DNA from 3 places in the Enterobacter sichuanensis genome. Region 1 is predicted to be linked to each of the others. Evidence: predicted binding sites of a transcription regulator. Region 1 holds the regulator's gene; each other region holds the start of a gene.

Evidence for each region. Region 1 encodes PurR, which represses purine synthesis genes. Its sites were predicted from a motif close to CANGCAAACGTTTGCNTG; they were not measured.
Region 2: a site for PurR is predicted at 4,457-4,474, ahead of galS (HTH-type transcriptional regulator GalS). Genes of this name have one in related genera too.
Region 3: a site for PurR is predicted at 3,700-3,717, ahead of glyA (serine hydroxymethyltransferase). Genes of this name have one in related genera too.

Annotation. Positions count from the first base shown of each region.
Region 1 is NZ_CP027986.1:2,007,829-2,018,241, reverse strand. It holds gene eptA (phosphoethanolamine transferase EptA) at 1-1,445, shown strand, start outside; gene C1N69_RS09680 (TetR/AcrR family transcriptional regulator) at 1,487-2,086, shown strand; gene nemA (alkene reductase) at 2,140-3,237, shown strand; gene gloA (lactoylglutathione lyase) at 3,339-3,746, shown strand; gene rnt (ribonuclease T) at 3,843-4,493, shown strand; gene grxD (monothiol glutaredoxin 4) at 4,537-4,884, opposite strand; gene C1N69_RS09655 (C40 family peptidase) at 5,223-5,996, shown strand; gene sodB (superoxide dismutase [Fe]) at 6,119-6,700, shown strand; gene C1N69_RS09645 (MFS transporter) at 6,739-7,905, opposite strand; gene cydH (cytochrome bd-I oxidase subunit CydH) at 8,069-8,158, opposite strand; gene purR (HTH-type transcriptional repressor PurR) at 8,456-9,481, shown strand; gene punR (DNA-binding transcriptional activator PunR) at 9,498-10,409, opposite strand.
Region 2 is NZ_CP027986.1:3,158,465-3,168,877, reverse strand. It holds gene cirA (catecholate siderophore receptor CirA) at 1-268, shown strand, start outside; gene fghA (S-formylglutathione hydrolase) at 365-1,192, opposite strand; gene C1N69_RS15270 (YbfB/YjiJ family MFS transporter) at 1,331-2,479, shown strand; gene folE (GTP cyclohydrolase I FolE) at 2,582-3,250, shown strand; gene yeiB (DUF418 domain-containing protein YeiB) at 3,270-4,427, shown strand; gene galS (HTH-type transcriptional regulator GalS) at 4,583-5,605, shown strand; gene mglB (galactose/glucose ABC transporter substrate-binding protein MglB) at 5,901-6,899, shown strand; gene mglA (galactose/methyl galactoside ABC transporter ATP-binding protein MglA) at 6,979-8,499, shown strand; gene mglC (galactose/methyl galactoside ABC transporter permease MglC) at 8,515-9,525, shown strand; gene C1N69_RS15235 (glutamine synthetase family protein) at 9,575-10,413, opposite strand, start outside.
Region 3 is NZ_CP027986.1:3,489,189-3,499,601, reverse strand. It holds gene qseG (two-component system QseEF-associated lipoprotein QseG) at 1-547, shown strand, start outside; gene glrR (two-component system response regulator GlrR) at 534-1,871, shown strand; gene glnB (nitrogen regulatory protein P-II) at 1,937-2,275, shown strand; gene hmpA (NO-inducible flavohemoprotein) at 2,339-3,529, opposite strand; gene glyA (serine hydroxymethyltransferase) at 3,834-5,087, shown strand; gene C1N69_RS16785 (DoxX family protein) at 5,142-5,564, opposite strand; gene C1N69_RS16780 (3-phenylpropionate MFS transporter) at 5,738-6,883, shown strand; gene csiE (stationary phase inducible protein CsiE) at 6,878-8,155, opposite strand; gene C1N69_RS16770 (DUF1007 family protein) at 8,281-8,919, shown strand; gene C1N69_RS16765 (nickel/cobalt transporter) at 8,910-9,890, shown strand; gene suhB (inositol-1-monophosphatase) at 9,940-10,413, opposite strand, start outside.

The sequences.
Region 1 (10,413 bases):
TTGTCTTTAGCCTGCTCAATATTCCGTTTATCCGTAAGCCGCTGCTGATCGTGTTAACGATGGGTTGTGCGGCAGCGACCTATTTCATGTACACCTACGGCGCGGTGATCGATCAGAACATGATTGTGAACGTGTTCGAAACCAACTCTCAGGAAGCCACCGCGCTGGTCACGCCGCAAATGATTTTGTGGATTGTCATTGCCGGCCTCGTTCCTTCCGTGGTGCTGGCGTTGACCCGCATTCATACCGGGAAATGGTGGTATGCTCTGCTGACACGCGTTGCCGCACTGCTCGGCGCCCTGCTGGTCATTATTCTGGTTGCCGCGGTGTTTTATAAAGATTACGCGTCGCTGTTTCGCAATAACAAAAGCATCGTCAAAATGGTGACCCCGGCGAACTATGTCAGCGCCATGGTGAAGTACAGCAAAATGCGCTGGTTTGCAGGCAATCAAACGCTGGTGCGGATTGGCGAAGATGCGCATAAGGGCCCACTGATTGCAGGCCAACAGAAGAAAACGGTTCTGGTGCTGGTCGTCGGTGAGGCTTCTCGCGCGGCGAACTACTCCCTGAACGGTTACGGACGTGAAACCAATCCGGAGCTGAAAAAGCAGGATATCATTAACTTCCCGCAGGCCACCTCCTGCGGCACTGAAACCGCCGTTTCCGTTCCCTGCATGTTCTCGGGCATGACGCGCAGCAAATACGATGCCGACCTCGCGCATCATCAGGAAGGGCTGCTCGACGTGCTTAAACATGCGGGTATTAACCTGCTGTGGCGCGACAACGACGGCGGCTGTAAAGGTGCCTGCGATCGCGTGCCCCATACCGACATGACGCAATGGAAGCTGGATCAGTTCTGTAAAGACAAATCCTGCCTCGACGATGTCAATTTCTACCGTCTGGACAACGTGCTGGACGGCCTGAAGCAGGACACGGTGCTGGTTATCCACCTGATGGGCAGCCACGGCCCGGCGTACTACCGCCGCTACCCGGATAATTTCCGTAAGTTCACCCCTACCTGCGACACCAATGAAATTCAGGATTGCGATCACCAGGCGCTGATGAACACCTATGACAACACCATTCTGTATACCGACAGCGTGGTCAGCAAAACCATCGATGCGCTGAAAGCGCGCCAGGGGAGCATGAACACCGCGCTGATCTACCTCTCGGATCACGGGGAATCCCTGGGTGAAAGCGGTATTTATCTGCACGGTACACCGTATATGCTGGCACCGGAGCAGCAAACGCACATTCCGTTTATGTTCTGGCTTTCCCCGGACTATGCGAAGAACTTTGGCATTAACGAACAGTGTTTACGTGACCATGCAGCAAAAAATGCGGTTTCCCAGGACAATTTGTTCTCAACCGTACTGGGTATGATGGACGTGAAATCAACGGTTTATCAACAGCAGCTGGATATTTTGAACGCATGTCGGCAGTAAACCCGCTTGCATTAGACCGAACGGTCTATTAGAGTGCGCTCATGAGCAGACATACTGAACACGATACCCGCGAACATTTACTGGCCACCGGCGAGCGACTTTGTATGCATCGCGGGTTTACCGGGATGGGGTTGAGCGAGCTGTTAAAAACCGCTGAGGTACCGAAAGGGTCGTTTTATCACTACTTTCGGTCCAAAGAGGCCTTTGGCGTGGCGATGCTTGAGCGTCATTACGCGAGCTACCACCAGCGCCTGACAACCCACTTTGCCTCGGGCGAAGGAAACTATCGCGATCGTGTTCTCAACTACTATCAGGAAACGCTGAACCAGTTCTGCCAGCAGGGCATTATCAGCGGATGTCTGACGGTAAAACTGTCTGCCGAAGTGTGCGATCTTTCTGAAGATATGCGCGCGGCGATGGATAAAGGGGCCAGCGGCGTGATCGCCCTGCTGGCCCAGGCGTTGGAAAAAGGCCGCAATGAGAAAACGCTGGCCTTTTCCGGCGAGCCTCTCACCCAGGCGCAGGTGTTATACGCGCTCTGGTTAGGGGCTAACCTGCAGGCAAAAATTTCGCGCAGTGCCGTGCCGCTGGAAAGCGCCCTGGCACATGTGAAAAGCAGCATTACTGCGCCTGGCATTTAACGGGCGTTTTTATTTATTTCATTACTAGTCGACTGGTCTACTCAGGAGTCTCTATGTCAGCTGAAAAACTGTTTACCCCCTTAAAAGTGGGTGCTGTTACGGCGCCAAACCGCGTGTTCATGGCTCCGCTTACCCGTCTGCGCAGTATTGAGCCGGGTGATATCCCCACGCCACTGATGGGTGAATACTATCGTCAGCGCGCAAGCTCTGGCCTGATCATCACCGAAGCCACGCAGATTTCTGCACAAGCCAAAGGTTATGCCGGTGCGCCAGGGCTTCACAGCCCGGAACAGATCGCGGCATGGCAGAAAATCACCGCGGGCGTTCACGCTGAAGAGGGTCGCATTGCGGTTCAGCTGTGGCATACCGGCCGTATCTCCCATAGCAGCATCCAGCCTGGCGGACAGGCGCCGGTCTCCGCGTCGGCCCTGAGCGCCAATACCCGGACCTCCCTGCGTGATGAAAACGGTAATGCGATCCGTGTGGATACCTCAATGCCACGCGCCCTTGAGCTGGACGAGATCCCGGGCATCGTGAACGACTTCCGTCAGGCGGTGGCCAACGCGCGTGAAGCGGGTTTTGATCTGATTGAACTGCACTCCGCCCATGGCTATCTGCTGCACCAGTTCCTGTCACCGTCTTCTAACCACCGCACCGACCAGTACGGCGGCAGCGTTGAAAATCGTGCCCGTCTGGTGCTGGAAGTGGTGGATGCGGTATGCAAAGAGTGGAGCCCGGACCGCATCGGGATCCGTGTCTCCCCAATCGGTTCTTTCCAGAACGTTGATAACGGCCCGAATGAAGAAGCCGACGCGCTCTATCTGATTGAAGAGCTGGCGAAACGCGGTATTGCTTACCTGCACATGTCCGAGCCGGACTGGGCCGGCGGTAAGCCTTACACTGAAGCCTTCCGCCAGAAAGTGCGCGAACGCTTCCACGGTGTGATCATCGGTGCAGGGGCCTATACGCCTGAGAAAGCCGAAGATCTGATTACTAAAGGGCTGATCGATGCCGTCGCGTTTGGTCGCGATTACATTGCCAACCCGGATCTGGTTGCCCGTCTGCAGCAGAAAGCGGCACTCAACCCGCAGCGCCCGGAAAGTTTCTACGGCGGCGGCGCGGAAGGCTACACCGACTACCCTTCCCTGTAATCTCACCATTGTTGATTGATAGCGGCGACCTTTCGCCGCTATACTAAAACATCGTTTCTGTTCAAAAAAAACAGTCTATTCCACAGGTTAATGAGGAAATTATGCGCCTACTTCACACCATGCTGCGCGTTGGCGATCTGCAACGTTCTATTGATTTCTACACTAACGTACTGGGTATGAAACTGCTCCGCACCAGCGAAAACCCGGAATACAAATACTCGCTGGCGTTTGTGGGTTACGGCCCGGAAACGGATGAAGCGGTTATCGAACTGACCTATAACTGGGGCGTAGACAGCTATGAGCTGGGCACGGCCTATGGTCATATCGCACTGGAAGTGGACAACGCGGCCGAAGCCTGTGAACGCATTCGCAGCAACGGCGGTAACGTCACGCGCGAAGCGGGCCCGGTAAAAGGCGGCACCACCGTGATTGCGTTTGTGGAAGATCCGGACGGTTACAAAATCGAGCTGATTGAAGCCAAAGACGCCGGTCGCGGTCTGGGCAACTGATCCCTCAGGGCGCAACATGCGCCCGTAGTTTTACTGCATCCCCTGCCAAAATTTGCCATAATGCGCACTGCTTTTTTCCCCATGTAAGAGACCCTGATGTCCGATAACGCTCAATTTAGCGGTCTGTGCGACCGTTTTCGTGGTTTTTATCCCGTTGTCATTGATGTAGAAACAGCCGGATTTAACGCTAAAACCGATGCGCTGCTCGAGATTGCCGCCATCACGCTGAAGATGGATGAACAGGGCTGGCTTACACCAGACACCACGCTGCATTTCCACGTAGAGCCTTTCGAAGGGGCAAATTTACAGCCGGAAGCACTGGCGTTTAACGGTATCGATCCGCATAACCCATTGCGCGGTGCCGTCAGTGAATATGATGCGCTGCACGCCATATTCAAAATGGTGCGTAAAGGCATGAAAGAGAGCAACTGCAGCCGCGCCATCATGGTGGCCCACAACGCCACCTTCGATCACAGCTTTACCATGGCCGCCGCAGAACGTGCTTCGCTCAAACGAAACCCTTTCCATCCCTTTGTGACCTTCGACACCGCCGCACTGAGCGGCCTGGCGTTGGGACAAACGGTGTTATCAAAGGCCTGTATCACGGCAGGTATAGCGTTTGACGGCACGCAGGCCCATTCCGCTCTGTATGACACGGAGCGCACCGCAGAGTTGTTCTGTGAGATCGTCAACCGCTGGAAGCGTCTGGGCGGCTGGCCGCTGCCGATGGGCGACAGCGAAGAATAAAAAAAGCGACCTCTTAAGGTCGCTTTTTTATTTACGCAGAAAATTACTCCGCGTCAGGCTCTTCAGTTTTGTACTTAGCCGCCGTCTCTTTGATCAGCTGCTGCAGTTCGCCGCGCTGATACATTTCGATCAGGATATCGCAACCGCCAACCAGTTCACCGTCTACCCACAGCTGCGGGAAAGTCGGCCAGTTAGCGTATTTTGGCAGCTCAGCGCGGATGTCCGGGTTCTGCAGGATATCAACGTAAGCAAAACGCTCACCACAGGCGGACAGCGCCTGAACCGCTTGCGCGGAGAAGCCGCAGCTTGGCAGCTTCGGAGAACCTTTCATATACAGCAGAATCGGGTTTTCAGCGATCTGGCGCTGGATTTTTTCAATAGTGGTGCTCATGTCTTGCTTCCTTAAACTTCTGTTACGGCATTCGTCTGACATTGTAGCGGGTCAGACTGGCATCGGAAAATAACATTTTTGTCACGTTTATACATTGTACCCTGAGTCACGAAAAGTTGCATTCCAAATGGTGTTTACCCCTTCGGCCGTCAGGGTTTTGCTTAGGGGACGGACAAATGTGCGACAGAACGATGAATTTTTTTGCACTTGCTAACGAAACAGGCCTGGAGAGTAAAAAATGCTATTAACATTCTCTGTTTTTATGGATTAGAATCGACGGGCTTTGTAAATCACACGCGGGTATTATTGATGACCTGCATATATCAGGGGACTGCCCAGTGGCGCGGATAAATAAAATCTCGATCACGCTCTGTGCTTTACTGTTTACATCACTCACTTTCACGCCAGTGGCAAACGCCTCTCAGCAGGCGCGGCATTCTGCTGTACAAAAAAACCATCTGGTGAAAACCACAGAACGTAAGAAAAAAACCACCGCTAAGAACGACAAGAAAAAAACACCGACTCACACGAAACAGACCGCTTCCAGCAAGACGAAAACAACCTCTTCCCGCACTGCCCGCACCGCCAAAAGTAAAGCCACACAGACCGCCGCTAACCTCGTTACTGAAAAGTGCATCACGCGTAAAGGCCACAAAGCGAAATGTACAAAGGTCACGAAATTAGCGGAAGTGCATAAAGTGCGTGTTCAGAAAGCGCAAAAAACCGCAATGAACAAACTGATGGGGCAAATTGGCAAACCTTATCGCTGGGGTGGCACGTCGCCACGTACCGGTTTTGACTGCAGCGGCCTCGTCTATTACGCCTATAAAGATCTGGTCAAGTTCCGTATTCCCCGTACCGCCAATGAGATGTACCACCTGCGCGATGCCTCCCCGGTTAACCGTGGTGAGCTGGAAAACGGCGATCTGGTGTTCTTCCGCACTCAGGGCCGCGGCACCGCTGACCACGTCGGTGTTTATGTTGGCAACGGCAAATTCATCCAGTCGCCGCGTAGTGGCCAGGATATTCAGATCACCTCTCTCAGTGAAGACTACTGGGTTCGCCACTACGTCGGCGCCCGTCGCGTCATGACGCCGAAAACCATTCGCTAACCCCTGCCCTGCCACATCTGTGGCAGGGTAAGTTCCTCTTTTGCATAGCCTTTCAATTTGCTATCCTGTCCCTGTTGTCTGTGTGGTTATTGGCAACGCAAAATACAATAAGGAGAGAAGCAATGTCGTTCGAATTACCTGCACTACCGTATGCAAAAGACGCCCTGGCACCGCATATTTCTGCGGAAACCCTGGAATATCATTACGGCAAACATCACCAGACCTACGTCACCAACCTGAACAATCTGATCAAGGGCACCGATTACGAAGGCAAAACGCTGGAAGAGATTGTCCGCAGCTCAGAGGGTGGCGTATTTAACAACGCGGCCCAGGTGTGGAACCACACCTTCTACTGGCATTGCCTGGCGCCGAATGCGGGTGGCGAACCGGCTGGTGAACTGGCTGCCGCCATTAACGCCACTTTCGGCAGCTTTGCAGATTTCAAAGCGAAGTTCACCGATGCCGCCATCAAGAACTTCGGTTCTGGCTGGACGTGGCTGGTCAAAGAGGCTGATGGCAAACTGGCTATCGTTTCCACCTCTAACGCGGGCACTCCGCTGACCACCAGCGCTAAACCGCTGATGACCGTGGACGTCTGGGAACACGCTTACTACATTGATTACCGTAACGCGCGTCCGAACTACCTGGAGCACTTCTGGGCACTGGTTAACTGGGAGTTTGTGGCGAAGAACTTCGCCGCGTAAGCAAGACGCAGAAGGGGCTCCCCTTCTGCGTTTTTTATTTACTCTGCAGCGCAGGCTGCTTCTGGCTGTTTACGACCCGACATCATTACCAGCAGCAGGCCGAGCGCGGCAATAATCGCCCCCATCACCGGCACAAAGCTGTAGCCCAGACCACCCGAAATCACCGCCCCTCCGGCTGCCGCCCCCAGCGCATTGCCCAGGTTGAAGGCACCAATATTGACTGAGGATGAAAGGCCCGGCGCTTCATGGGCGACGCGCATCACGCGCATCTGCAGCGGTGGTACCACGGCAAAGGTGGCAGCGCCCCAGACGACCATCGCAACGGCCGCCCCAAACTCATTACGTGCCAGCCACGGAATAGCAATCATGATGACGATCAGCAGGGTTAAGAAGCCCTTCAGCGTCCCGCTCACGGAACGGTCGGCAAATTTACCACCCAGATAGTTGCCAATCGAGAAGCCCACGCCAATCAGCACCAGCATTGCGGTAATAAAGAGGGGCGTCGCGTGGGTGATGTCATGCAGCACCGGTGAAATATAGGTGTAGAGGGTAAACATCGCGCCTGCCCCCAGCACGGTGGTCAGCAGTGCGGAAAGCACCTGCGGGCGCATCAGCACCGACAGTTCCCTGCGCACGTCAGGACGTTCACCAGCACTGCCTTTTGGCAGAGAGAAGAATAACGCCACCATCGCGACCACGCCCAGCCCGGCCGTCGCCAGGAACGACATTCGCCAGCCAATCACTTCACCCAGCCAGGTAGCCGCAGGAACGCCGCCAATGTTGGCAATCGTGAGCCCCATAAACATGGTGGCTACGGCGCTCGCCTGCTTATGTTTTGGCACCACGCTTGCCGCTACAACTGACCCTAGCCCAAAGAAGGCGCCGTGGTTAAGGCTGGTCAGAATGCGTGACAGCATCAGGGTGGTGTAGTCCGGCGAAATGGCGGAAAGCACGTTGCCCAGGGTAAAGATCGCCATCAGGAAAATCAGCGCATTGCGACGCGCGCGGTGTGAAAGCAGCAGCGTCATCAGCGGGGCGCCTACCATCACGCCGATGGCATAAGCGCTGATTAACATGCCTGCCGCAGGGATCGAGACGTCCACGCCGCGGGCGATAACAGGCAGTAACCCCATCGGGGAGAATTCAGTGGTGCCAATCCCAAAAGCGCCAATCGCCAGGGCCAGCAGGGGAAAATTGATTTTCATGCGTCAACTCCGGATGCCGTGTCATGTGGTGACACAGAACAAAGAAGCGCAAAGCATGACATCAATCACAAAAAATGAGAAGTTAACAAAATGGCAAAAGATTTTTGCCGTAGATGTAACAATCTGGAACAGCCGCAGGGAGCGTGCGCTCCCTGCGCGTAAATCAGTGCAGCGCCGCCGTCAGGCCTGCGGCAACAATCAGCGCCAGCACAATAAGGGTGGTGAACAGCGAAAACTTCAGATCGGCACTCATCAATTTTTCTCCTTTTAATCCCCCCACGAAAAGTGAGCCTGCTCATTTTTGCACAGTTTACGTCAAAAATCTTCCTGGATTTAAACTGATAACCACTTTACCTCTTCCCCTTTTCATCAAGATAGGACAAAATTCCACGCTAAATTTATTAGCGTACCGGCCATTGACCCCCTCCTGACGTCCCGTGTCGTTTTCCCGGCGTGCCGCAATTCAAAATTGCGTGATAAGGGTGAGAGAAGGCAAACGTTTACCTTCAAGTTTTTCAGGAGCTTAGGATATGGTCTGGAGTGACATTTAATGGCAACAATTAAAGACGTAGCAAAACGCGCAAACGTTTCCACTACAACCGTATCACATGTAATTAACAAAACCCGCTTTGTGGCGGAAGAGACGCGCAACGCCGTCTGGGCGGCAATCAAAGAGCTGCACTACTCACCAAGTGCGGTTGCGCGTAGCCTCAAGGTGAATCACACCAAGTCCATTGGCTTGCTGGCCACCAGCAGTGAAGCGGCCTATTTTGCCGAGATCATCGAGGCAGTAGAGAAAAACTGCTTCCAGAAAGGCTATACCCTGATTCTGGGCAACGCGTGGAATAGCATTGAAAAACAGCGCGCCTACCTGTCGATGATGGCGCAAAAGCGCGTGGATGGCCTGCTGGTAATGTGTTCCGAATACCCGGAATCCGTGCTGTCGATGCTGGAAGAGTATCGCCATATTCCCATGGTGGTGATGGACTGGGGTGAAGCGCGAGCGGATTTCACCGATTCCGTCATCGATAACGCCTTTGAAGGCGGCTATATGGCCGGTCGTTACCTGATCGAGCGCGGCCACCGTGAGATTGGCGTGATCCCGGGCCCTCTGGAGCGCAATACCGGCGCGGGTCGTCTGGCCGGTTTTATGAAAGCGATGGAAGAAGCGCTGATCACCGTACCGGAAAACTGGATCGTACAGGGAGACTTTGAGCCGGAATCAGGCTACCGCGCGATGCAGCAGATTGTCTCCCAGCAGCACCGCCCAACCGCTGTTTTCTGCGGGGGTGACATCATGGCGATGGGCGCGCTTTGCGCGGCCGATGAACTGGGTCTGCGCGTACCGCAGGATATTTCGGTGATCGGGTATGACAACGTGCGTAACGCGCGCTTCTTTACCCCCGCGCTGACCACCATTCACCAGCCGAAAGATTCACTGGGTGAAACGGCTTTCAATATGCTGTTGGACAGGATCGTCAACAAGCGCGAAGAGTCGCAGTCCATTGAAGTTCATCCGCGTCTTATCGAACGCCGTTCCGTTGCGGATGGTCCGTTCCGCGACTATCGTCGTTAATTTTGTACGGGGCCAGCTATGCTGGCTCCCGTAACCATTCCCGGTTTAGCGTTTCGCTGTCTCCCAGATAATCCAGCAGCCAGGCCATGGCGGGCGAGACGTCATTTTGTTGCCAGGTGAGGCAGCAGGCCGCATCCGGGAAGGGATTCTCCAGCGTCAGTTCTACCCATTCTCCGGTATCGATTCTGGGGCGCGCAAAATGAGCGGGCACCATCGCGACGCACAGCCCGGCACTGAGGCACGTTGCTGACGATTCCCAGTCAGGCGCCACCACGCGCCGCTGGTTATCCAGCAGCCAGGTGATGCGCTTGGGTAATGAACGGGAGGTATCCTCCAGCACCAGCGATGGCCAGTTGCGCAGCGTATCGTCGCTCAGCCGTCCTTCCAGCGCCGCCAGGGGGTGATCGCTGGCCACCACGCATTTCCAGCTCAGCATCCCCATATCACGGAAGGCGTAACGCCCCCCGACCGGGATCGCCTGTGTGGCCCCTATCGCCATCTCCACCCTTCCGTCCGCCAGGGCATCCCAGACGCCGTTGAATACCTCTTGTGAGACCCGCAGTTCGACATCGGAAAAATGTCGATAGAAATCCACGATCATCTGCCGGGTGCGCTCCGGCTTAACGATATTGTCCACCGCAATGGAAAGATGACCCCGCCAGCCGTTTGCGATCTGCTGGCACTGTTCGCGGGTGATCTGCATTTTTTTGATAACAGAACGCCCTTCCTTCAAAAACCACGCCCCTGCGGGCGTTAATTCCACATCGCGATGGCGCCGTTCAAACAGTGGAACCGCCAGCCATTCCTCAAGCTGACGCACCGTGTAGCTGATAGCAGACGGGACGCGGTGCAGCTCCTGCGCCGCACCGCTAAAGCTGCCGTTACGCGCGACAGCATCGACCACTTCAAGAGAATAATCTGACCACATTTTC
Region 2 (10,413 bases), 1.2 Mb from region 1:
CAACGGTACCGTTGACTGGCAGGCGACCCAGGACTGGTCGTTCTACGTTCAGGGCAACTACACCGGCGAGAAACGCGCGTTGACCAGCAGTGCCCCTACGCCGGGTGGCTATGTCATCTGGAATACCGGTGCGGCGTGGCAGGCAACGAAAAGCGTTAAGCTGCGCGCGGGCGTGCAGAACCTGCTGGATAAAGACCTGAGCCGTGACGATTACAGCTATACAGAAGATGGCCGTCGTTACTTCGTGGGTGTGGATTACAGGTTCTGACCCAGTCAGGTGGCGGCTGCGCCTTACCCGGCCTACAAAAAGGCACAAGCTTGTAGGCCCGGTAAGCGAAGCGCCACCGGGCAAAAAAGGCCGCACTTACCCGAACAAATGCTCCGCATGGAAGCGGAGATGATCCTCAATAAAGGATGCGATGAAGTAATAGCTGTGATCGTATCCCGGTTGAATACGCAGCGTCAGCGGCCAGTCTTTCTGGCGTGCCGCTTCTGCCAGCACCGCGGGCTGTAGCTGCCCGGCAAGGAATTGATCCGCATCTCCCTGATCGATAAGGATAGGAAGGGCATCTTCCGGTTTGCTGTTCAGCATCAGCGCACAGCTGTCCCATGCCAGCCATTTTTCCGCATCGTCACCCAGATAGTGGGTAAAGGCTTTTTGCCCCCATGGCACCTGGGTGGGGTTCACGATAGGCGCAAATGCCGACACGCTGACGTATTTTCCCGGGTTTTTCAGCGCCATGATCAGCGCCCCGTGACCGCCCATCGAGTGGCCGCTGATCGCGCAGCGCTGGCTGACCGCAAACTGAGACTGCACGAGGGCAGGAAGTTCATCGCGAATGTAATCATACATACGGTAGTGGCGCGCCCAGGGCAGTTCGGTGGCATTCAGATAAAAGCCGGCGCCTTTGCCCAGGTCGTATCCCGTATCGTCGGCCACATCATCGCCACGTGGGCTGGTGTCCGGCATGACCAGCGCAATACCCAGTTCGGCAGCAATACGCTGCGCGCCCGCTTTGGTGGTGAAGTTTTCGTCGTTGCAGGTCAGGCCGGAAAGCCAGAACAGAACCGGCGGGTTTTCCGTCGGGGGCAGGAAAATGCTGAACGTCATCGCACAGTTCAGAACGGTGGAGTCGTGCCGCCAGCGCTGCTGTCGACCTTCAAAACAACGGTGCTCTTCGAGCAGTTCCATGCTGGGCTCCTTAATGAGAATGTGCAGTCATAAAACCCATAATACAGCGTTTTCATTAACCTGTGAGCAACTTTCACTTTCGTCAGACGACGAGATGCTGCATCATAAATTTACTTTTCTTTAACATTTGGAGCGTTCATGGCGCTGCGTATTGCGCTCAGTGGGTTCGTCGTTCTGGTGGTGGCAATGGGAATCGGGCGCTTTGCCTTTACGCCTCAGGTGCCGCTGATGATAGCTGCCGGGCAGCTTACGCTGACCAGCGCGGGTCTGGTGGCGGCGATGAACTATCTGGGCTATCTGGTGGGCGCGTGGGATGCGATGCGCGCCCACCGCTTTGTTGAAATGCGTCTCTGGCTGGGCATCGCGGGGGCGGTGGCGTTGACGCTACTCTCCGCGGCGGCGGATAACGCCGTTGTACATGGCCTGCTGCGCTTTGTGATTGGCTGCATGAGCGGCTGGTCTATGGTGCTGATTGCTGCCTGGACCAACGAACGCCTGGGCCAGCTGGGCAAACCTGGCCTGAGCGCCGCCGTTTTTGCTGGACCCGGAGCAGGCATTGCCCTGAGCGGGCTGCTCGCCGTCTATATTCAGGCGAAATCCCTTTCGGCTGGTGCGGCATGGCAAATTTACGGCGTGCTGGCGCTGGTGCTGATTGCGCTGGTGGCGCGCTACCTGCCGCGAGCCGGACAACTTCATCGACCCGGCACCGCACCGGAGCCGCTGGTGCTGACGGCAGATTTAAAACGCCTGGTCTGGAGCTACAGCCTGGCCGGGTTTGGGTACATTCTGCCGGCGACCTTTTTATCGCAAATGGCGGCCGTACGTTTTCCCGGCAGCCTGTTTGCCCAGTTCGTCTGGCCGATTTTTGGTCTCGCCGCCGTGGTGGGCATTGCGCTCAGCATTCTTTTGCGCCATACCTCAACGGCTAACCGCCGGCTGGCTATCGTGCTGTGGCTTCAGGGGGCCGGCGTGCTGGCGGCCTGGCTGCTACCCGGAATTGGCGGATTGCTGACAGGCGGGCTACTGGTGGGCGGCGGGTTCCTCTGCGCCGTTCAGCTCTCGCTGCTGTACGGCCGCGAACTGGCTCCGGAGCACACGCGGTATATGGCCGGTTTGCTCACGACCGGGTATGCCATAGGCCAGCTGGTAGGGCCGGTAACCTCAGCGTTATCGACCTGGCTTACCCACCGGCTGGAGCCTGCGCTGGGCCTGGCGGGCGTTGCGCTGTTCGTCGGCGGTGCCCTGGTGTGGAATCGTCACGCTGAAAGGCAACAGCAATTGCAATAATTATCGTCGTGAATACTGGATTATGTGCGCGGCCTCACGCACAATGAGCGCATACTTTTGCCACAACGAGGGCAAAAGACGCCACACCTGCAGGAGAACAAAATGTCATCACTCAGTAAAGAAGCTGCCCTGGTCCATGAAGCCCTGGTTGCGCGCGGTCTTGAAACGCCACTGCGTCCGCCCGTTCAGGATATGGACAATGAAACCCGCAAGCGTCTGATTGCCGGTCATATGACCGATATCATGGAGCTGCTGAATCTCGATCTGAGTGACGACAGTCTGATGGAGACGCCGCACCGCATCGCGAAAATGTACGTCGACGAAATTTTCTCTGGCCTGGATTACGCCAACTTCCCGAAAATTACCGTCATCGAAAATAAGATGAAAGTGGATGAGATGGTGACGGTGCGTGATATCACGCTGACCAGCACCTGCGAACACCATTTCGTCACTATCGACGGTAAAGCGACCGTGGCGTATATCCCCAAAGATACGGTGATTGGCCTGTCGAAGATCAACCGCATCGTGCAGTTCTTTGCGCAGCGTCCACAGGTGCAGGAGCGTCTGACGCAGCAGATCCTGACCGCGCTGCAAACGTTGCTCGGCACCAATAACGTGGCCGTCTCAATCGACGCGGTTCACTACTGCGTGAAAGCGCGCGGCGTGCGTGATGCCACCAGTGCGACCACCACTACCTCGCTGGGTGGGCTGTTTAAATCGAGCCAGAATACCCGCCAGGAGTTCCTGCGCGCCGTTCGTCACCACAACTAAGTCTTACAGGGCAGGGACCATGGAGCGAAACGTCACGCTCGATTTTGTTCGCGGCGTCGCCATTCTCGGTATCCTGCTGCTTAATATCAGCGCCTTCGGTCTGCCGAAGGCGGCCTATCTTAACCCTGCGTGGTATGGCGATATCACGCGCAGTGATGCCTGGACGTGGGCGATCCTCGATCTCTTCGCGCAGGTCAAATTTCTTACGCTCTTTGCCCTGCTGTTTGGCGCAGGCCTGCAGCTCCTCCTCAGGCGCGGCACGCGCTGGATCCAGTCGCGTCTGACGCTGCTGGTTATCCTCGGGTTTATCCACGGGCTGTTCTTCTGGGATGGCGATATTCTCCTCGCGTATGGCTTAGTCGGGCTCATCTGCTGGCGTCTCATTCGCGATGCGCACAGCGTAAAAAGCCTCTTTAACACTGGCGTGATGCTCTATGTCATGGGGCTGGCAGTGCTGCTGCTGTTGGGGATGATCTCGGGCGAGGCGACAAACCGTTCCTGGATCCCGGATGCCGCAAACCTGCAGTACGAGCAATACTGGAAGCTGAAGGGCGGTACGGAAGCAATAAGCAACCGTGCGGATATGCTGGGCGATAGCCTCCTTGCGCTGGGCGCGCAATACGGCTGGCAGCTGGCGGGAATGATGCTGATGGGCGCGTCACTGATGCGCACCGGCTGGCTGAAAGGCGAATTCAGCCTGCGCCACTATCGCCGCACCGGCATCGGGCTGGTGCTGCTCGGCGTGCTGATTAACCTTCCGGCGGTGATGGCGCAGTGGCACCTTCACTGGGATTACCGCTGGTGCGCTTTCCTGCTCCAGGTACCACGTGAGCTGAGCGCACCGTTCCAGACCATCGGCTATGCGGCGCTGATCTATGGCTTCTGGCCGACGCTTTCTCGCCTGTGGATGGTCAGCGCTACCGCCTGCGTGGGGCGCATGGCGTTAAGCAATTACCTCCTGCAAACGCTTATCTGCACCACGCTTTTCTATCGCTTTGGTCTGTTTATGAAATTCGACCGCCTCGAACTGCTGGCGTTTGTTATCCCGGTCTGGGCGGTAAACCTGGCGTTTTCTGTGCTCTGGCTACGCTATTTCCGCCAGGGGCCGCTGGAGTGGGTGTGGCGTCAGTTAACCGCACGTGCTTCAGGGATATCATTGAAAAATACATCCAGATAACGATCTGGATCACAATCATTAACAAAACGGATGTAAGCGTTTTCATGAGTGTGAGCTTCTTCACGTAGTCCCCTTTCTCTCACTGCCAAAATAGCCACCTTGCTAAACACAGGGGGTGTCTGTGAGTTGCTGCAATCCTTTGAAGGATGGTGAATATGATCACCATTCGTGACGTCGCCCGTCAGGCGGGCGTTTCTGTGGCTACCGTCTCGCGTGTCCTGAACAACAGCGCGCTGGTCAGCCCTGAAACCCGTGAAACCGTAATGAAAGCCGTGACTCAGCTTGGGTACCGGCCAAATGCCAATGCCCAGGCGCTTGCGACGCAGGTCAGCGACACCATCGGCGTGGTGGTGATGGATGTATCGGACGCCTTTTTTGGTGCGCTGGTGAAAGCGGTCGATGTGGTCGCCCAGCAGCATCAGAAATATGTCCTGATCGGCAATAGCTATCATGAGGCGGAAAAAGAGCGCTATGCCATCGAAGTGCTGATCCGTCAGCGCTGCAACGCCCTGATTGTTCACTCTAAAGCCCTGAGCGACGAAGAATTAATCGGGTTTATGGATCAGATCCCGGGCATGGTGCTGATCAACCGCATCGTTCCGGGCTATGCCCACCGCTGCGTCGGGCTGGATAACGTCAGCGGCGCAATGATGGCCACCAAAATGCTTATCAACAACGGCCATCAGCGGATCGGTTATCTGGCCTCCAGCCACCAGATTGAAGATGACGAACTGCGGCGCGAGGGGTGGCAGAACGCCCTGAAAGAGCACGGCATTACGCCATCCGAGAGCTGGGTAGGAACCGGTACGCCGGATATGCAGGGCGGTGAGGCGGCAATGGTTGAGCTGCTGGGTCGCAATCTCCAGCTTTCAGCGGTGTTTGCCTATAACGACAGCATGGCGGCCGGGGCCCTGACGGCGCTGAAAGATAACGGTATTGCGGTGCCACAGCATTTGTCGCTCATTGGTTTTGACGATATCCCGATTGCCCGTTACACCGACCCGCAGCTGACAACGGTGCGTTACCCGATAGTCTCTATGGCGAAACTGGCGACTGAACTGGCGTTACAGGGGGCGGCAGGGCTGCTGGATCCGGGGGCAACACATTGTTTCATGCCGACTTTAGTACGTCGTCACTCCGTTGCGGCCCGGCAAATTGTGGTTCCGATCACTAACTGATTACATGGGGTGATGTAACCGTTTTCAATCTGTGAGTAAATTCACAGTATCTTAACAAGGCGCTGACTATGATGTCAGCGTTTTAGGGGCTGAAACGCTATGTAACAGTGATTATTCACTTTCACTATAGCCAACGTGCCGCAAACAACGAATAAAACGCATTTCTGGAGCGTTACCGAACACGGAAGATAGAAATTTTATAAGTGAACTTCGGCTGTCAGTAACGTTTTATTAACACCTGCCCGCCGATCGTTATTCACAAGAACTACCCTGCATAAAAAAAACCGGAGATACCATGAATAAGAAGGTGTTGACTCTGTCTGCTGTAATGGCAAGCATGCTTTTTGGTGCAGCAGCGCATGCTGCGGATACCCGTATTGGTGTGACCATCTATAAATACGACGACAACTTCATGTCTGTTGTGCGTAAAGCAATTGAGAAAGATGCTAAAGCAGCGCCAGACGTTCAGCTGCTGATGAATGACTCCCAGAACGACCAGTCCAAACAGAACGACCAGATCGACGTTCTGCTGGCGAAAGGCGTGAAAGCCCTGGCTATCAACCTGGTTGACCCGGCGGCAGCAGGCACGGTGATTGAAAAAGCGCGCGGCCAGAACGTGCCGATCGTCTTCTTCAACAAAGAACCTTCCCGTAAAGCGCTGGACAGCTACGACAAAGCGTATTACGTCGGTACCGACTCCAAAGAGTCCGGCATTATTCAGGGCGATCTGATCGCGAAACACTGGGCGGCAAACCCGAACTGGGACCTGAACAAAGACGGTCAGATTCAGTTCGTGCTGCTGAAAGGCGAACCCGGCCATCCGGATGCTGAAGCGCGTACCACCTACGTTATCAAAGAGCTGAACGACAAAGGTCTGAAAACCCAGCAGCTGGCGTTAGATACCGCGATGTGGGACACCGCTCAGGCGAAAGATAAGATGGACGCGTGGCTGTCCGGCCCTAACGCTAACAAAATTGAAGTGGTTATCGCCAACAACGATGCGATGGCAATGGGCGCGGTAGAAGCGCTGAAAGCCCACAATAAATCCTCCATCCCGGTATTCGGCGTGGATGCGCTGCCAGAAGCGCTGGCGCTGGTTAAATCCGGTGCGATGGCCGGTACCGTGCTGAACGATGCCAACAACCAGGCGAAAGCGACCTTCGATCTGGCGAAAAATCTGGCCGATGGCAAAGGTGCGGCAGACGGCACCAACTGGAAGATTGACAATAAAATCGTTCGCGTGCCTTACGTGGGCGTAGACCAGTCCAACCTGGCTGAGTTTATCGGTAAATAAGAGCATTAAATTGTCTTCACTGGGCGCAACCTGTTGCGCCCTTTTATAACGCGATATGCGAGGCCAACAAGGTATAATTATGGTCAGCACAACTACTCCGTCATCCGGTGAATACCTGTTGGAAATGAACGGCATCAACAAGTCATTTCCCGGCGTTAAGGCACTCGATAACGTTAATTTAAAAGTTCGTCCTCACTCTATTCATGCTTTAATGGGGGAGAACGGTGCGGGTAAATCAACATTATTAAAATGCCTTTTTGGGATCTATCAAAAAGATTCTGGCAGCATTCTTTTTCAGGGGAAAGAGATCGATTTCCATTCAGCGAAAGAAGCACTGGAAAACGGTATCTCGATGGTTCACCAGGAATTAAACCTGGTACTGCAGCGTTCAGTTATGGATAACATGTGGTTGGGACGTTATCCCACCAAAGGTGTTTTTGTCGATCAGGACAAAATGTATCGAGACACCAAAGCGATTTTCGATGAGCTGGATATTGATATCGATCCGCGCGCTCGCGTGGGAACATTATCCGTATCCCAGATGCAGATGATCGAAATTGCTAAAGCCTTCTCCTATGATGCGAAAATCGTCATCATGGACGAACCGACATCGTCACTGACGGAAAAAGAGGTTAATCACCTTTTTACCATTATCCGTAAGCTTAAAGAACGCGGCTGCGGCATTGTGTATATCTCCCACAAAATGGAAGAGATCTTCCAGCTGTGTGATGAGATAACCATTTTGCGCGACGGTCAGTGGATTGCCACGCAGCCGCTCGAAGGGCTGGACATGGACAAGATCATCGCCATGATGGTGGGCCGTTCCCTGAACCAGCGCTTCCCGGATAAAGAAAATAAACCGGGTGAAGTGATCCTCGAAGTCCGCAACCTGACTTCGCTGCGTCAGCCCTCTATCCGCGATGTCTCCTTCGACCTGCACAAGGGTGAAATCCTGGGCATTGCCGGTCTGGTGGGGGCAAAGCGTACCGACATCGTGGAAACCCTGTTTGGCATTCGTGAGAAAGCCGAAGGCACGATTACGCTGCACGGCAAAAAGATTAACAACCACAACGCCAACGAAGCCATTAATAATGGTTTTGCGCTGGTAACGGAAGAGCGTCGTTCGACCGGTATTTATGCGTATCTGGATATTAACTTTAACTCGTTAATTTCTAATATTCGCAATTATAAAAACAAAGTCGGGCTGCTGGATAACTCCCGCATGAAGAGCGATACCCAATGGGTTATTGACTCCATGCGCGTGAAAACGCCAGGGCACCGCACTCAGATCGGTTCGCTTTCGGGCGGTAACCAGCAGAAAGTCATTATCGGCCGCTGGTTATTAACCCAGCCAGAGATTCTGATGCTGGATGAGCCTACCCGCGGTATTGACGTCGGCGCGAAGTTTGAAATTTATCAACTGATTGCCGAGCTGGCGAAAAAGAATAAAGGGATCATTATTATTTCTTCCGAAATGCCGGAATTGTTAGGGATCACAGATCGTATTCTGGTTATGAGCAATGGTCTCGTTGCCGGTATTGTTGACACCAAAACGACAACGCAAAACGAAATTTTGCGTCTTGCGTCTTTGCACCTTTAAGATCAGGGGCTCCTCATGAGTGCGTTAAATAAAAAAAGTTTTCTCACTTACCTGAAAGAAGGCGGTATTTACGTTGTTCTTTTAGTACTGCTGGCCATCATCATTTTCCAGGACCCTACGTTCTTAAGCCTGTTGAACCTGAGTAACATCCTGACCCAGTCCTCCGTGCGTATTATCATTGCGCTGGGCGTAGCGGGCCTGATCGTCACCCAGGGGACAGACCTTTCTGCCGGTCGCCAGGTCGGCCTGGCGGCGGTTATCGCGGCAACCCTGCTGCAGTCGATGGAAAACGCCAACAAGGTCTTCCCGGAAATGGCCACCATGCCCATTTTCGTGGTGATCCTGATTGTCTGCGCCATCGGTGCGGTGATTGGTCTGATCAACGGTATTATCATCGCCTACCTGAACGTGACGCCATTTATCACCACGCTGGGTACGATGATCATCGTTTACGGTATCAACTCCCTGTACTACGACTTTGTCGGTGCGTCTCCTATTTCGGGCTTTGACAGCGGCTTCTCAAGCTTTACGCAAGGGTTTATCGCGCTGGGCAGCTTCCGCCTGTCGTATATCACCTTCTATGCCCTGATTGCGGTGGCCTTCGTCTGGATCCTGTGGAACAAAACGCGTTTTGGTAAAAACATCTTCGCTATCGGGGGTAACCCGGAAGCGGCGAAAGTCTCCGGCGTCAACGTTGCCCTGAACCTGCTCATCATCTATGCCCTGTCCGGGGTGTTCTACGCCTTCGGCGGGATGCTGGAAGCGGGCCGTATCGGCTCTGCAACCAACAACCTTGGCTTCATGTATGAGCTGGATGCGATCGCAGCCTGCGTGGTGGGCGGCGTCTCCTTCAGCGGTGGTGTGGGTACCGTACTCGGCGTGGTGACCGGTGTGATCATCTTCACCGTCATCAACTACGGTCTGACCTATATCGGCGTAAACCCGTACTGGCAGTACATCATCAAGGGCGCCATCATCATCTTCGCGGTCGCGCTGGATTCACTGAAATACGCGCGTAAGAAGTAAGCCTCATCCGTCTCCTCCGGCCCGCTCAACGAGCGGGCTTTTTTATGCCCTACGCCAGATTTGACTCCTCCCGGGTCACAATGCGCTCAAACCAGTCGAGTTCTGAGAGCTTGCAGGCAACCCACTGTTCAGAAAAGGCCTCACCCAGGCTGTCGGTGAGATACTGACAGCGGGCGAAGGTCTCAATCGCTTCCTGCTGAAACAGCGGCAGGTCGGGTTGGTCCTGCTGCGGTTCAGCCAACGCCTCCTCGTCGATATTTTCCAGCCCGTACAGCATGCCGGTCAGGAGGGTTGCAACCACCAGATAGGGATTGGCATCAGCTCCGGCCAGACGGTACTCAATGCGACGGTTGCTGTCATCCGAGCAGGGGATCCGCAGGGCGGCGGTACGGGTGTTATAACCCCAGGAGTGAAAGAGGGGCTCCGTCAGGTTTTTACGCAAACGACGAAACGCGTTGACGCCCGGCGCAAGAATGGCGACGGAGGCGGGCATCAGCGCCAGCTGGCCCGCGATACATAAACGCATCATGCTGTTAAGCGCATTCACCGGTGAGGCAAAGAGGTTGTTGCCGCGGCTGTCATTGAGGCTGAAGTGGACGTGAAAACCGCTGCCCGAGAGCTGGCTGAAAGGCTTGGCCATAAAGTTGGCCTGCAGGCCGTGTTTTTCCGCCGCGTATCGGGCCAGGCGGCGCAGCGCCAGCACGTTATCACAGACCTCAACAACGTGATGGCTATGCTTCAGGTTTAATTCGTACTGACCGGGCTCGGCTTCCGCCACGATCCCGGTGAGCGGAATGCGCTGAAGGTGTGCCAGCTGTTCCAGTTCGTCAAACAGCGCCGCGTGCGCGCTCGGGGTATCCATATGAAAGCAGCCCGGATTTTGCGAAT
Region 3 (10,413 bases), 1.5 Mb from region 1:
AACCCGCTGCGACGATATCTGGAACCTGTCAGGCCACGACGTCGAAAGCAACCCGCTGTTCTGGCTGCGTGGTATAGATTGCGCCCAGCGTCTTGCGCCGGTTGAGGCCCGCTCGAAAGCGGCGATGCTGGATGACGACACCTGGCAGGACGCTTTCAAGCGCGGCATTTTACTGGCTGATGCCAAAATCACCCCCGTTGAACGCCGCGCCAACGTGACCCGACTGGACACCCTGGTGGTCAACCTGCCGGGACAGGTGCGCCCGGTATACCAGCTCTGGCGTGATGGGCAGACATTACAACTTCAGCTGTCTGAAGAGCGCTCCCGCTACAGTAAGTTGCAGCAGTCCACCGACAGCGAGCTTGATACGTTGCGTCAGCAGCAGCAGCATTTGCGTACGCAACTGGATACCACGACACGTAAGCTGGAAAACCTGACCGATATCGAAAGACAGCTCTCGTCGCGTAAATATCAGCCGGGAAGTTCATCCGCTGTACCGGACAGCGATACGCCGAAACAAGAGGATGTGAAGCATGACGAGCCGTAAACCAGCCCATCTCTTACTGGTGGATGACGATCCCGGGCTGTTAAAGCTCCTGGGGATGCGTCTGGTGAGTGAAGGCTACAGCGTGGTGACCGCGGAAAGCGGGATCGAGGGGCTGAAAATTCTCAGCCGCGAGAAAATTGATCTGGTGATAAGCGACCTGCGGATGGACGAAATGGACGGCATGCAGCTGTTCGCGGAGATCCAGAAGCAGCAACCGGGTATGCCCGTGATTATCCTGACGGCGCACGGCTCGATCCCGGATGCGGTTGCGGCGACCCAGCAGGGGGTATTCAGCTTCCTGACCAAGCCGGTGGACAAAGACGCGCTTTATAAGGCGATCGACAGCGCGCTGGAACATGCCGCTCCGGCGGGGGATGAAGCGTGGCGGGAGTCTATCGTCACCCGCAGTCCGATTATGCTGCGTTTGCTCGAACAGGCCCGAATGGTGGCACAGTCAGACGTCAGCGTGCTGATTAACGGCCAGAGCGGAACCGGGAAAGAGATCCTGGCGCAGGCGATCCATAACGCCAGCCCGCGCAGCAAAAATGCCTTTATTGCGATCAACTGTGGCGCGCTCCCGGAACAGCTGCTCGAATCTGAACTGTTTGGCCATGCCCGCGGCGCATTCACCGGCGCGGTCAGTAGCCGGGAAGGGCTGTTTCAGGCGGCGGAAGGTGGCACCCTTTTCCTCGACGAGATTGGTGACATGCCCGCGCCGCTGCAGGTCAAACTGCTGCGCGTGTTGCAGGAGCGGAAAGTTCGCCCGCTGGGCAGCAACCGCGACATCGACATTAATGTGCGTATTATTTCCGCCACGCACCGGGATTTGCCGAAGGTGATGGCCCGCAACGAGTTTCGTGAAGATCTCTACTACCGTCTGAACGTGGTCAATCTGAAGATCCCCGCACTGGCCGAGCGAGCGGAAGACATTCCGCTGCTGGCGAATCATCTTTTGCGTCAGGCGGCCGATCGTCACAAACCCTTCGTGCGCGCGTTTTCCACCGATGCGATGAAGCGGCTGATGGCCGCCAGTTGGCCGGGTAACGTGCGTCAGTTGGTCAACGTGATTGAGCAGTGCGTGGCGCTGACCTCGTCACCGGTGATCAGCGACGCGCTGGTGGAGCAGGCACTGGAAGGGGAAAACACGGCGCTGCCGACCTTTGCCGAAGCGCGGAATCAGTTCGAGTTGAACTATCTGCGCAAGCTATTGCAGATCACCAAAGGCAACGTGACCCACGCGGCGCGCATGGCCGGACGCAACCGCACCGAGTTTTATAAACTGCTGTCACGCCATGAGCTGGAAGCAAACGATTTTAAAGAGTAATGCCGTATGGTACTGTGAGCAACCGATTACGAAGCAGCTTACAGGCAAGAGTTTAAGGACCCACCATGAAAAAGATTGATGCGATTATTAAACCTTTCAAACTGGATGATGTACGTGAAGCGCTGGCGGAAGTCGGCATCACCGGGATGACCGTGACGGAAGTGAAAGGTTTTGGTCGTCAGAAAGGCCACACCGAGCTTTACCGTGGCGCAGAGTACATGGTGGACTTTCTGCCGAAAGTGAAAATTGAAATCGTGGTGAGCGACGATATCGTGGACACCTGTGTGGATACCATTATCCGCACGGCGCAGACCGGCAAAATTGGCGACGGTAAAATCTTCGTCTTTGACGTGGCGCGCGTGATCCGTATCCGTACCGGCGAAGAAGACGACGCGGCGATTTAAAACGTTGCCTGGCCGGGTTTCATCCGGCGAAAAAAAAGCCCCTCTAAAGAGGGGCTTTTTGCATTACAGCACCTTATGCGGCCCGAAACATTCGTAATGAATGTTGTCTTTATTTATCCCCAGCTCGACCAGCTGCTTCGCGGCATACTGCATAAACGCCACCGGCCCGCAGAGGTAGAACTGCATATCTGGCGCGCTGAATGCCCCTTCCATCTGACGTAAATTCATCAGACCTTCGCTGTCAAAGCGAGCGGCCGCGCGGTCGGCTTCCGTTGGCTGGCGATACCAGGTGTGGGCGGTAAAGCGGGGCAGGCTCGCTGCCAGGGTTTTCACTTCATCAGCAAACGCATGCACGTCACCGTTCTCGGCGGCATGGAACCAGTTTATTCGGGCAGCGTGTTTTGACGCCGCCAGCGTATCCAGCATCGCCAGCATTGGCGTTTGTCCCACCCCAGCGGAGATCAGCGTGACCGGGGTAGCCGTCTCAACGGTCATAAAGAAGTCGCCCGCCGGCGCGGCCAGGTGGACCACGTCACCCACGTTAGCGTCGTTGTGCAGCCAGCTGGATACCTGTCCGCCGTCCTCGCGCTTCACCGCAATGCGATAGCTTTTGCCGTTGGGCTTGCGGGTGAGGGAATACTGGCGGATCTCCTGGTGCGGGAAACCTTCAGGCTTGAGCCATACGCCCAGATACTGCCCTGGCTGATAATCCGCCACCGGCTGACCGTCTACCGGTTCAAATTCGAAGCTGGTGATTAAAGCGCTGCGCGGCGTTTTCTCAACGATGCGGAACGCGCGGGTGCCTTCCCAGCCGCCTTTCTTACTCGCGTTTTCGTTGTAAATCTGTGCTTCACGGTTGATAAACACATTGGCCAGCACGCCGTAGGCTTTGCCCCACGCGTCCAGAACCTCCTGACCCGGGCTGAACATCTCGTCCAGCGTTGCCAGCAGGTGAGCGCCCACAATATTGTACTGCTCGGGTTGGATCTGGAAGCTGGTATGTTTCTGCGCAATTTTCTCCACCGCAGGCAGCAGCGCCGCCAGGTTTTCAATGTTGCTGGCGTAGGCCGCAATGGCATTGAACAGGGCTTCGCGCTGATCGCCATTACGCTGGTTGCTCATGTTGAAAATCTCTTTGAGCTCCGGATTGTGCGTGAACATGCGATCGTAGAAATGGGCGGTCAGTTTGGGGCCGGTTTCGACCAGCAGGGGAATGGTGGCTTTAACGGTAGCGATGGTTTGAGCGTCGAGCATGAGCGCGTCCTTCTGATGTCACTTTAATGATGTATTTTAAATGCATCTTATAAAAAATACCCCTGCGTTGTAAATGGTTCTTTGCAAGATGAAAAATATGCATCACAAACCTGAAAAGAAATCCGCTGGAAATCGCGAGATCTTTATTCCTCAAACCCTTGCGTGGCGGGTAGGAAAACGTTTGCGTAAAATCGTTTGTCAAGACCTGTTATCACAGAACTAATCAGTTATACTGTTGCCCGTCGTCCAACAGGACTGCCTTTTCAGGCCAAAATTTACTTGTTAGCTGAGTCAGGAGATGCGGATGTTAAAGCGTGAAATGAACATTGCCGATTATGATGCCGAACTGTGGCAGGCTATGGAGCAGGAAAAAGTACGTCAGGAAGAGCACATCGAACTGATCGCCTCCGAAAACTACACCAGCCCGCGCGTGATGCAGGCGCAGGGTTCTCAGCTGACCAACAAATATGCTGAAGGTTACCCGGGCAAGCGCTACTACGGCGGTTGCGAGTACGTTGATATCGTAGAGCAGCTGGCTATCGACCGCGCGAAAGCACTTTTTGGCGCTGACTACGCAAACGTTCAGCCGCACTCTGGCTCTCAGGCTAACTTCGCGGTCTATACCGCGCTGCTGCAGCCGGGCGACACCGTTCTGGGTATGAACCTGGCGCAGGGCGGCCACCTGACTCACGGCTCCCCGGTTAACTTCTCCGGCAAACTGTACAACATCATCCCTTACGGTATTGATGAGTCCGGTAAAATTGACTACGAAGACATGGCTAAGCAGGCTAAAGAGCACAAGCCGAAGATGATCATCGGCGGTTTCTCTGCTTATTCCGGTATCGTTGACTGGGCAAAAATGCGTGAAATCGCAGACAGCATCGGTGCTTACCTGTTCGTCGACATGGCGCACGTTGCGGGTCTGATTGCTGCGGGCGTTTACCCGAACCCGGTTCCACACGCTCACGTTGTGACCACCACCACCCACAAAACCCTGGCAGGTCCACGCGGTGGCCTGATCCTGGCGAAAGGCGGTGATGAAGAGCTGTACAAAAAACTGAACTCCGCTGTGTTCCCAAGCGCGCAGGGCGGCCCGCTGATGCACGTTATCGCGGCGAAAGCGGTCGCGCTGAAAGAAGCGATGGAGCCAGAGTTCAAGGTTTACCAGCAGCAGGTGGCTAAGAACGCCAAAGCGATGGTGGAAGTGTTCCTGAACCGTGGCTACAAAGTGGTATCCGGCGGTACTGAAAACCACCTGTTCCTGCTGGATCTGGTTGATAAGAACCTGACCGGTAAAGAAGCTGACGCAGCCCTGGGCCGCGCCAACATCACCGTGAACAAAAACAGCGTGCCAAACGATCCGAAGAGCCCGTTTGTGACCTCCGGTATCCGTATCGGTTCTCCGGCTGTGACTCGCCGCGGCTTCAAAGAAGCGGAAGTGAAAGAGCTGGCTGGCTGGATGTGTGACGTTCTGGACAACATCAATGACGAAGCGGTTATCGAGCGCGTCAAAGGTAAAGTGCTGGATATCTGCGCACGCTTCCCGGTATACGCATAATTCCTCTGCTTCGCAGAAATAAAAAAGGCCGCGCTTGCGGCCTTTTTTTATGGCTTAACGCCGGTCGAGGGAGATGGCACCGGGACCCACAATCGCCAGCAATATAAAGGCTCCCGCAATACTGACGTTCTTGTAGAAGTTAATCATATTCGGTACGACCGCATCACCGGTCATATCCCAGTAATGGTGGCCAATAATCGCCGTACCCAGCGTATAGAACACAAACAGTACGGCGAGAGGACGGGTGAAAAAGCCCAGCACGATCAGGATCGCGGCAGGCACTTCCATGACTACTGCAATAATGGCCGCCAGCATGGGCATCGGCGTACCCAGCGAGGTCATGTATTGTACGGTCCCGCTAAACCCCGTCAGTTTTGGGTAACCAAAGATAATAAACAGTACGACAAGCGCGATGCGCCCAATCAGCAGCAGCAAATGACGTGACTGACCGAAATCGAGATAGCGAAGTGAGTTCATGGCAGAAATACCTCTGCAAGTGGAGTAATTTAAACGTAATACACATTTTCATTCCCTGCCATAAGCCAGACGACTGCACAAAATGTTATTTTTTCGTTAATTTATAGCAGGCTATCGACTTGCTTAATTTTTATATTCTCGCCAGACTATGGCCTCGATTTCGGGAGGGATTCATGGTCTTGCATTCCACGCGCTGGCTGGCGCTCAGCTATTTCACCTATTTCTTTAGCTACGGTATTTTTCTGCCTTTCTGGAGCGTCTGGCTCAAGGGGATCGGCCTGACGCCCGAGACCATTGGAGTCCTGCTGGGGGCCGGACTGGTAGCGCGTTTCCTCGGCAGCCTGCTGATTGCCCCGCGCGTCAGCGATCCCTCCTTACTGATCAAGGCCGTGCGCATTCTGGCTCTGCTGACCCTGGTCTTTGTGGCCTGCTTCTGGTTCAACCACCAGTTTGCCTGGCTGATGGTGGTGATGGTTGGCTTTAACCTGTTCTTCTCGCCGCTGGTGCCCCTGACGGACGCGCTGGCGAACACCTGGCAAAAGCAGATCACCATGGACTACGGTCGCGTACGCCTGTGGGGCTCCATTGCGTTTGTGATTGGCTCGGCGCTGGTGGGGAAACTGGTCAGCCTTTACGACTACCGTGCCATTCTTGCTCTGTTGAGCATCGGTATTGCCTCGATGCTGCTGGGCATGCTGCTGCGACCATCGGTAATGCCTCAGGGAGAAAGCCGCCATCAGGAGAGCGCAGGCTGGCCCGCGTGGCGGAGTCTGGTTGCACAAAGCTGGCGTTTTCTGGCGTGCGTCTGTCTGCTTCAGGGGGCTCACGCGGCGTACTATGGGTTCAGCGCCATCTACTGGCAAGGCGCAGGATATTCGGCCTCTGCCGTGGGCTATCTGTGGTCGCTGGGGGTGGTGGCCGAAGTTGTGATTTTCGCCCTGAGCAAAAAGCTGTTCCGCCGCTTTGGCGCCCGTGATCTGCTGCTGCTTTCCGCCGTGTGCGGGGTGGCGCGCTGGGGCATTATGGGCTGGACGACCGATCTGCCGTGGCTGATTGTGGCGCAAATTCTTCACTGCGGCACCTTTACCGTCTGTCATCTGGCGGCGATGCGCTATATCGCGGCGCGCGAAGGCGGGGACGTTATTCGTCTGCAGGCGGTGTATTCAGCGGTCGCGATGGGAGGCAGTATCGCGATCATGACGGTCTTTGCGGGGTTCCTCTATCAGCACCTGGGACACGGTGTCTTCTGGGTCATGGCGCTGGTGGCCTTACCTGCTATGGTTATTCGCCCTAAAGTGGCCCCTCGCGCGCCGCTATGATTCCAGCATCGCGCGAATATGCTCTTGCTGCTGTGCGTTCAGTGTCTCAACGGCATGAATGAGCGGCGGTGAGAACAGGGGCAGGGCAGTCGGGTAGGGGGTGATAACCAGCGCAGCTTCGCGCGGCGCCCCCTCTTTCTGAAACGCCTGCAGCGTCAGGTAGCGAATGTTGAGCGGCAGCAGCGTTAGCTCGCGAAGCTGCTGTTCAATCCGATCCTCACTGGTTTTATCGTCACCCGTCAGCAGGATCACCTGCTTTTCGTGCAGATCGGTCTCCTGCATCAGCCAGGCACCGAAAATCACCGCAACAAGGCTCATCTCTTCATCGGAAAAACGCAGCCCAAACTCCGCTTCCAGCTCAAACAGCGCTTCTTTGGTGGTGCGTAACAGGCGAGGGTAGAGACGGTGGATCTCCTCCGGCAGGCTATTGTCGATACCGATCTCAAACAGCGAACGGTCCAGCGCCTGTGCAAGATGGATATAGAGCTGATCGGTCAGGCCTTGCTCATCGCTGAAGTTCATCCCGGTCTGTGAGCGGAAACGGGCCACCATGCGCACGATGGCCCGGCGCAAACGTTGATCCTGCTGGTGTTTATCGAGCACCGGATCGGGCGTGCGGAGCATCATAAACAACAGCGCCAGAAACAGCTGTTCATCCCCGTGAGCCCCCTGCGGGACGCGCCGTTTCCAGTGCCGCACGATCTCCTGCGCCGTGAAATACTCCCCTCTCGACTGGGTCCAGCTGCGCTGAGAATGGGAAAACTGGGGCGTGTTTCCCAGCTGATGCTGAATAAGGCAGTATTGCAGATAGAGCTGTAAAAACTGCACGTCGCGGCATTCAAACTGGCGCTGGAGCTTGCGCGAACAGAAGTTGATCAGCGCCCGCAGGTTCGCGTCGTCGTAAAGCGGCCGGGCAATGCCGTGCTGTTTAAGCGCGGTTTTTAATGCAGGGGTAAACTGGTGCGAGACAAACTGCGGGCAAAGCCGCAGCGCCCGGCGCAACCAGTGCAGCAGGCATAAACGCTGATTAAGGGCTGTGCCTTCAAGCCGGTAACTGCCGTCCTGGTGCGTGACGATATCCAGCCGGTGATAGCGCTGGATTTCATCGCGCGTCTCGGCTATATCTTGCCGTGCCATCGCGTCGTCCACGCCGTTGGCAGCGATTATGCTCTGTGCGGTGACGGCAGCATCGGGCAGGTAAAGCATCAAAAGCACCTGGCAGCGGCGCTGCGAACTGGAAAGCACAGATGGAATTTCAAGCGTCGTCATCATCTGTCGGGTATCCAGTGTGAATGTTTGATAAGAATAGCTAAAGGATGGGCGCTGAAAAGCGCGCCGGCAGGCCTTTCACTCAGGATTGCTGGGGAACATCACAGAATTTTTGACGTGAGGAATTGATGCAAACAGTTAAACAATGCGCGATGACGTTATTTTTGGCGGCGATCGGCTTCACTGCCAGCGCACACCCTCACAGTTTTATTGGCCTTAAAACCGAGCTGGTCACCGACGGCACGCAGCTGAGCGGCCTGAAAATGCGCTGGACGATGGATGAGATCACCTCGGCTGACCTGCTCTATGATGCGGGTAACGCAAAACCCGGCGATGAGATCTGGAAAAAATTGGCAGCGGAAGTGATGGCCAACGTGCTCGGCCAGCACTACTTCACAGAGTTCTGGCATAACGGACAAAAGGTCAAATTTCTGAACCGTCCCACGGAATACGGTATGACGCGTGACGGGCATCAGGCGGTACTGACGTTTGTGCTTCCGCTGGCGCATCCCCAGCCGCTGGCCGGGCAAAAATATACCTTTTCGACCTTTGATCCCACCTACTACGTCGACATGAGTTACGCCAAAGAGAGCGACGTACAGCTGCCTGCCGCGCTGCAAAAAAACTGCAAACTCTCTGTTCACACCCCGAACCCCAGCGAAGAGACGCGTAACTTTGCGATTTCGCTCGACAAAGAAGATGCCCCGCCTGAAGACATGGCGCTGGGCAAACAGTTCGCGCAGGAGGTGACCTTACAATGTCAGTGATTGCTTCTCCTCTTCGAAAACCACGCCGCTGGCTACATCTTTGGCCGCTGGCCCTCTTTTTGCTGTTCGCGGTTTGCGGCGCGCTGTGGCTATGGCAGACCTGGCCGCAGGTAATGATGAATAGCATTGTCTGGCAGCGTGAGGTTAACCAGCAGATGAGCGGGTTACTGAAAGCGGTGGCAGAAAATCCAACGAAAGCGGGCGGATCCCTGCTGGCGTTCAGTTTTCTCTATGGCGTTCTGCACGCGCTGGGGCCGGGGCATGGCAAAATCGTCATCACCACCTGGCTTGCCACCCATCCGTCGAAGCTTAAATCGAGCATCGGTCTGACGCTGGCCTCTTCGCTGTTGCAGGGAGGCGTGGCTATCGGGCTGGTGGTGGTGGTTCTTTCGCTATTGCAGCTTCCCGCGCGCCAGCTGCACATGAGCAGTTTCTGGCTGGAGAAGGGGAGCTATGCGCTGGTGGGCGTGCTGGGGCTGATCCTCTGCTGGCGGGCGTTAAAAAAACTGCGCGCGCTGCTGAAAAAGCCGACATTCAAATCCTTTACCCCGCATCATGTTCATGATGCCCACTGCGGCTGCGGTCATCAGCATCTGCCCACGCAGGAACAGCTGCAGTGCGGCGACGACTGGCGCGCGCGGTTGATGATTGTGCTCTCGATGGGCATGCGCCCGTGTTCGGGAGCCATCATGGTGTTGCTGTTCAGTAAAGTGATTGGCGTGTTCGGCTGGGGCATGTTGTCTGCGCTGGCCATGGCGGCCGGGACGTCATTGACGATTTCGTCGCTGGCTCTGCTGGTTCACAGCTTCCGTCAGCTGGCGTTAAAACTCAGCGGCAGTAAAACGCCGGTGCTGTGGCGACAGATAGGGTGGACAACGCTTGCGCTGGCGGGAGGCGTGATTCTGCTGGCGGCGGCGGTGACGATGTGGATGAGCGCCGTGCCGGTAGGAAGGGGATTGCGGCCTTTTTAAAAGGGGGCGGCCTGATGCCCTCTCCCACGGGGAGAGGGCATTTTCGGCATTAACGCTTCAGCGCATCGCTCAGCTCATCACGCATGTTTGCCAGCATGGCTTTAACAACGCGTGGGTTACCTGCAACGATGTTGCCGGTAGACATATAGTTATGGCCGCCGGTGAAATCACACACGATCGCGCCAGCTTCACGTGCGATCAGCTCGCCCGCTGCAAAATCCCATGGCTTCAGTGAGAGTTCGAAGTAACCGTCAACGCGACCGGTTGCCACATAGGCCAGATCCAGCGCGGCAGAACCAGTGCGACGGAAGTCCGCGCATTCGGTGAACAGTTTGCCGAGGATATTCATATAGGTGGTCGCGTGCTGTTTCGCCTTGAACGGGAAACCGGTCGCCAGGATGGTGCCATCCAGATCGCGGGCATTGCTGCAGCGCAGACGGTAGCCGTTCAGCTGTGCGCCCTGACCGCGGGTCGCGGTGAACAGTTCGTTACGCATTGGATCGTAAACAACGGCGACTTCAGT